Regions from separate parts of the Streptomyces sp. NPDC088261 genome, predicted to be linked through region 2. Evidence: predicted binding sites of a transcription regulator. Region 2 holds the regulator's gene; the other holds the start of a gene.

Region 1 (3,409 bases), on a different contig from region 2:
CCTTCATCACGTCACCCAGCTGACCGGTCAGGGTCAGCCCCGAGCCGCCCGTCTCCGGGTCGGCCAGCGACGCCTCCACGAAGAGGACGTCACCGCCCGCGCCGGTGACCGCGAGGCCCGTCGCCACGCCCGGGACCGCCGTGCGGCGCTCCGCCGGGTCCTGGGCGGACTCGGGGACGTGGTGCGGACGGCCGATCAGCTTGCGCAGATCGTCCGGGCCCAGCGTGAACGGCAGTTCCCGCTTGCCCAGTTCGTGTTCCGCCGCGACCTTGCGGAGGAGTCTGGCGATGGACCGCTCCAGGTTACGGACGCCCGCCTCGCGGGTGTACTCGCCCGCCAGCCTGCGCAGCGCCTCGTCCTCCAGCGTGACCTCGCCGGTCTCCAGGCCCGCGCGCTCCAGCTGCCGGGGCAGCAGGTGGTCCCTGGCGATGACGACCTTCTCGTCCTCGGTGTAGCCGTCGAGCCTGACCAGCTCCATCCGGTCGAGCAGCGCCTCCGGGATCGCCTCCAGGACGTTCGCCGTGGCGAGGAACACCACGTCGGACAGGTCGAGTTCGACCTCCAGGTAGTGGTCACGGAAGGTGTGGTTCTGCGCCGGGTCCAGGACTTCGAGCAGCGCCGCCGCCGGGTCGCCCCGGTAGTCGGAGCCGACCTTGTCGATCTCGTCGAGCAGGACGACCGGATTCATCGAGCCGGCCTCCTTGATCGCCCGGACGATACGGCCCGGCAGGGCGCCGACGTACGTACGCCGGTGTCCGCGGATCTCCGCCTCGTCACGGACGCCGCCCAGCGCCACCCGCACGAACTTGCGTCCCATGGAGTGCGCGACCGATTCGCCCAGCGAGGTCTTTCCGACGCCGGGAGGCCCGACCAGGGCCAGTACGGCGCCGCCGCGACGGCCGCCGACCACCCCGAGGCCGCGCTCCGCCCGCCGCTTGCGCACGGCCAGGTACTCGGTGATGCGCTCCTTCACGTCCTCCAGGCCCGCGTGCTCGGCGTCGAGGATGCGCTGGGCGCCCCTGATGTCATACTCGTCCTCGGTCCTGACGTTCCAGGGCAGTTCGAGGACCGTGTCCAGCCACGTGCGGATCCAGGAGCCCTCGGGGCTCTGGTCCGACGAGCGCTCCAGCTTCTCGACCTCCTTGAGGGCGGCCTCCCGCACCTTCTCCGGCAGGTCCGCGGCCTCGACCCGGGTCCGGTAGTCGTCGGACTCGTCCTCGTCGCCCTCGCCGTTCAGGCCGCGCAGCTCCTTCCGTACGGCTTCGAGCTGGCGCCTCAGCAGGAACTCACGCTGCTGCTTGTCGACGCCCTCCTGGACGTCCTTGGCGATGGACTCCGCGACGTCCTGCTCCGCGAGGTGTTCCCGGAGCTGGTCGGTGGCGAGCTTGAGCCGGGCCACCGGGTCGGTGGTCTCCAGCAGCTCGACCTTCTGCGCGGTCGAGAGGAACGGTGAGTACCCGGCGTTGTCCGCCAGCTGCGACACGTCGTCGATCTGCTGCACGCGGTCGACCACCTGCCAGGCGCCGCGCTTCTTCAGCCAGTCCGCGGCGAGGGCCTTGTACTCCTTCATCAGGTCGGTGACGGCCCCGGGCAGCGGGTCCGGCGCCAGCTCCTCGACGCTCAGGCCCTCGACCCAGAGGGCCGCGCCGGGTCCGGACGTCCCCGCGCCGATCTGCACGCGGCCACGGCCGCGGATCAGTGCGCCGGGGTCGCCGTCGGAGAGCCGGCCGACCTGCTCGACGGTGCCGCGCACGCCCGTACCGGCGTACGTGCCGTCGATGCGCGGGACGAGCAGCACCTGCGGCTTGCCCCCGCCCCCCTCGGCGCGGGCGGCGGCCTGCGCGGCCTCCACGGCCGCCCGGACCTCGGCGTCGGACAGGTCGAGCGGAACCACCATTCCGGGCAGCACGACCTCGTCGTCGAGCGGCAGCACGGGAAGCGTGAGCGATGTGGACGTGAGAGCCATGATCTCCCCTTCGGCATTCAAGTTGAGCTATACCCGCTCAATGCTTGTGAGCCTCCTGTTGTTCCCCTGGGGGCGTTCGCTCTGAGCGATCACTCCCGCACGCGTACCGCGGGCGGGAGGCAGAGAGGTGTAACGCCCTGAAGGGGGTCACGCTTCCCGTACCCGAACCGGTTTGTCGGCGGCCCGCGCCGCGCACCAGGATGGGACCGAGAGCGCAGACACCAGCAGTCCCCCGGAGAGGCCGCACCATGCCCGTATCCGCCCAGGCACCAGGCCCGGAATCGCACCACTCACCGGATCACGACGACCGCCCCGTCGTCCTCGACCGCCGCGACGGCCCGTACGGCGAGGTGGTCCTCCGGCGGCGCGGCGCCGAGCTGGAGATCATCGCCAACGGGTGCTTCCTCATGGACACCTCCGACGGCCGCTCCGAGCGCCTCCTCATCGACGCCGCCCTCGCCGCCCTCCCCGAGGACCGGCGCGAGCAGCGGCCCTCCGTCCTCGTCGGCGGCCTCGGCGTCGGCTTCTCCCTCGCGCACGCCGCCGCCGACCCCCGCTGGGGCCGGATCGTGGTCGTCGAGCGCGAACAGGCGGTCATCGACTGGCACCGCTCCGGCCCGCTCGCCCGGATCTCGGGCGCGGCGCTCGCCGACCCGCGCACGGTGATCCTGCACACCGATCTGGTCGAGCACGTGAAGACCGCCACGGACAGCTACGACGCCCTGTGTCTCGACATCGACAACGGGCCCGACTGGACGGTCACCGAGGACAACGGGAGCCTCTACACGCCGGCCGGGCTCGCGGCGTGCCGCGAACGCCTCAACCCCGGTGGTGTACTGGCCATTTGGTCCGCCCAGCCGTCCCCCGCCTTCGGCGAAGCGCTACGGAATGCCGGGTTCGGTGGAGTTGCTGCCGAAGAGATCCCTGTTGCCCGGGGCGTACCGGACGTCGTTCATCTCGCCGCTCGCACTGCGTAGCCGTGACCCTGTTCCTGCCTCTACGCTGCTCCCGACACACACGATCTCCATCCACATCGACATGGAGATCGGAGATCACGGATCGACGATCGCGGAACGCGTACCAGCCAGCAGGGGCGGGGCCATGGAGCAGACACAGACCAGCCACAACGGGGTCGCGGCGACGCCGGGGGCCCAGCGAAGGGTCCTGGTCGTCGAGGACGACGCGACCATCGTCGACGCCATCGCCGCCCGGCTGCGGGCCGAGGGCTTCCTGGTCCAGACGGCGGTGGACGGCCCCGCGGCCGTCGACGCGGCCGAGGCCTGGCAGCCCGACGTGATGGTCCTCGACGTGATGCTGCCCGGCTTCGACGGCCTGGAGGTCTGCCGCCGCGTCCAGGCGCAGCGCCCCGTGCCGGTGCTGATGCTGACCGCCCGCGACGACGAGACGGACATGCTGGTGGGACTCGGCGTCGGCGCCGACGAC
Region 2 (3,409 bases):
GCCGGTGCCAGCCGGCTCGCCCCAGGCGATGTCCGTCGGTGCCGGGCCCCACGCGATGTCACCCGCAGCGGCACCCCACGCGATGTCACCCGCCGCGGCTCCCCACGCGATGTCACCCGCTCCCGCGGCCTGCGATCCGGCAGGCGTGGTGACCTGACCCGCGTCTCCCCCGACAGCCAGCACACCACAGGCCAGAGCCGCAGAGAAAGCAGTGGCAGCCACCGCGCGAAGCATTCTCTTATACATAGTCGGCTTCGTCCTCACTTAATGGGTTCCTCTTCCCCCGCCATGAAGACGATGTCCCACCCGGGCACACCAACGCCACCGGATCGAGGCATCATGTTCCTGTATGTTCAGGACCCTGGGGGGTGGAGATTTGCCCGCAAGAGACACAAACCCGACACATCCCCATGCCATCACCGATATGTGTGATGAGGGCAGGCGGCTTTACGCCAGTGCGCTGCGCTCCGGACGCATCGCCCGGAGCGAAGCCGCGGTGGCTCCGTGCCTCATGGAATTCCCGCTTCTGCACCCGGATCCGGACGATGCGGACTGGCTTCGCCCCGTTCCGCCGTCCGCGGCGCTCGCCCAGCGGCTCCACCCCATCGAGCGGGAGATCCAGGAGAGGCGACATTTCGCCGTCGAACTGACCGACTCTTTCGAGCCGTTCATGACGATCAGCGCCCAGGATCCGCCCATCACCCACGCGATCACGGTCCTGGAGGGCGACAGCCGGATCAACGCCGCGCTGGACCTCTCCACCGCCGAGTGCAAAACGGAAGTACTGACCCTGCAACCGGGCGGCGGCAGGAGCGCACACCTGCTCGCCCAGGCGTTGGAGCGCGGCAGGGCGGTCGTGAACCGCGGCGTCAGCATCCGAACCTTGTACCAGCACACGGCACGCCACAGCCAGGGCACCCTCGCCTACGCGGAGATGCTGGGCCAGAACACGGTGGAGATCAGGACACTCGAAGAACTCACCGAGCGCCTGATCATCTTCGACAGGACCGTCGCGTACATCCCCGCCAGGTCCGACCGCCAAGTGGCCCTTGAGCTGCGGCACCCGGGGCTGGTGGACTACCTGGCGCAGGTCTTCGAGCAGCTCTGGCGGCGCGCCACGCCCCTCACGGAGCAGGTGGAGTACGAGCCGACCCCGGCCGGGATCACGGGCGTTCAGCGGACCATCGCGCAACTCCTGGTGGAGGGGTACGTGGACGAGGCGATCGCGCGCCGGCTCGGGATGAACGTACGGACGTGCCGTGCGCACATCGCCAAGCTCGCCACCACGCTGGGCAGCGGCAGCCGCGCGCAACTGGGCTACCTCATCGCGAACTCGGGGATCCTGAACCAGCAGTCGTGACCGGAACGGGGAGGTCTGTGACCAGCATCCTGCATGTGCGGGCCTCTTGGAGGACCCTTCGGGACACAGCACAACGCCCCCGGAGCCGACCAAGGCTCCGGGGGCGTGCTGTTGGGTCTCTCGTGCCGCTCTCGCGGGCCCGCTACGGCCTCTCCGCCGGCCGCCACACCACCAGCGCGCCGGTCGCCTGTACGTCCGTGTACGGCACCAGGTCGCGGCGGTACGAGGCGTGCACCTGCGCCTCGCGCTGGCGCATCGCCGCCGCCGCGCCGTCCACGGCCGCCGACAGCTCGGCGACCCGGGCCTGGAGCGCGGCCACCTGGTTCTCCAGCTCGATGATCCGCTTGATGCCCGCGAGGTTGATGCCCTCGTCCTGGGACAACGCCTGCACCTGGCGGAGCAGTTCGATGTCACGGGCCGAGTAGCGCCGGCCCCGCCCCGCCGTGCGGTCCGGGGAGACCAGGCCGAGGCGGTCGTACTGCCGGAGGGTCTGCGGGTGCAGACCCGAGAGCTGGGCCGCCACCGAGATGACGTACACCGGCGTCTCCTCGGTCAGTTCGTACGCCCTGCCGAACGCAGAGGGCGGTCTGCGCCGCCCGTCCCTGTCCATCTCGGGTCATGCTCCCTTCGCGGCCTGGAACAACTCCGCCCGCGGGTCGTCGTCCGCGGTCGCCTTCCGGTAGGCCTCCAGCGCGTCACGTGCCTCCACGCCGAGGTCCTTGGGGACGGCTACCTCGACGGTGACCAGCAGGTCCCCGCGACTGCCGTCCTTGCGTACGGCGCCCTTGCCACGGGCGCGCATCGTACGCCCGTTCGGGGTCCCCGCGGGCAGTTTCAGCGTGACCGGGGGGCCGCCGAGCGTCGGCACCTTCACCTCGCCGCCCAGCGTCGCCTCCGTGAAGGAGACCGGCACCGTCACGGTCAGGTTGTCGCCCTTCCGGCCGAAGACCGGGTGGGAGCCGACGTGCACGACCACGTACAGGTCGCCCGCCGGGCCGCCGCGCTCGCCGGGGGCGCCCTTGCCGCGCAGCCGGATCCGCTGGTTGTCGCTGACGCCCGCCGGGATCCGTACCTGCATCGTCCTGGACGACCTGGCGCGCCCGCTGCCCTTGCAGACCTCGCAGGGGTCCTGGGCGATCAGGCCGCGGCCCTTGCAGTCCACGCACGGGTCGGTGAGCGAGAAGCCGCCACCGGTGCCCCGGGAGACCTGTCCGGTGCCCACGCAGGTCGGGCAGACCCGCGGGGTGCCGTTCTTGTCACCCGTACCCGAACAGGCCTTGCAGGGCGCCTGGCTGGACATCCGCAGCGGGACCGTGGCCCCGTCCACCGCCTCGGTGAAGCTGAGCGTCACCTCGGACTCGATGTCCTGGCCGCGGCGCGGCTGCACGCGGGTGGTGCCGGGGCCTCCCCGGTTGAAGAGGCCGCCGAACATGTCCCCGATGCCGCCACCGCCGCCGCCGAAGCCGCCGCCCTGCGCCGTTCCCGTACCACCGCCGCCCGGGGCGCCCCCGAAGAGGTCGCCCAGGTCGAAGTTGAAGGAACCGCCGCCGGCGCCCGGTCCCGGCCGGAAGCCGCCGTTGCCGAAGAGCGCGCGGGCCTCGTCGTACTCCTTGCGGCGCTTGGCGTCGCCGAGCACGTCGTTGGCCTCGGAGATCTCCTTGAAGCGCTCCTCGGCCTTCGCGTCACCCTTGTTGGCGTCCGGGTGGAACTCGCGGGCGAGCTTCCGGTACGCCTTCTTGATCTCGGCCTCGGTGGCGTCCTTGGGGACGCCGAGAACCTTGTAGTAGTCCTTCTCCACGAAGTCCTTCGTGCTCATTCCCGACGTCCCTCCTCTCCACCGGCCACCCTCACGCCGTCCGTACGTACGTCAGCACTCTTCCGTGCCTCGGCGTCAGCCCTCGTCGGGGCCACCGTCGTCCTTGCCTTGGGCGGACGAGCCGGACTCGCCCGCCTCCTCCGCCGACTTCGGCGTCGCCCCCGGCTGGGGCTCCGCCACCGCGACGCGAGCGGGCCTGATCGTCCGCTCGCCGAACCGGTACCCAGGCTGAA

Evidence for each region. The regulator HspR, encoded in region 2, represses chaperone genes until heat shock. The targets are predictions, from matches to a motif close to TTGAGNNNNNNNNNCTCAA.
Region 1: a site for HspR is predicted at 1,989-2,007, ahead of lon (endopeptidase La). Genes of this name have one in related genera too.

What each region holds. Positions count from the first base shown of each region.
Region 1 is NZ_JBIURL010000003.1:128,082-131,490, reverse strand. It holds gene lon (endopeptidase La) at 1-1,966, opposite strand, end outside; gene ACIODU_RS07775 (spermidine synthase) at 2,215-2,943, shown strand; gene ACIODU_RS07770 (response regulator transcription factor) at 3,068-3,409, shown strand, end outside.
Region 2 is NZ_JBIURL010000001.1:309,416-312,824, forward strand. It holds gene ACIODU_RS01310 (helix-turn-helix transcriptional regulator) at 350-1,360, shown strand; gene ACIODU_RS01315 (heat shock protein transcriptional repressor HspR) at 1,503-1,970, opposite strand; gene dnaJ (molecular chaperone DnaJ) at 1,977-3,176, opposite strand; gene grpE (nucleotide exchange factor GrpE) at 3,252-3,409, opposite strand, start outside.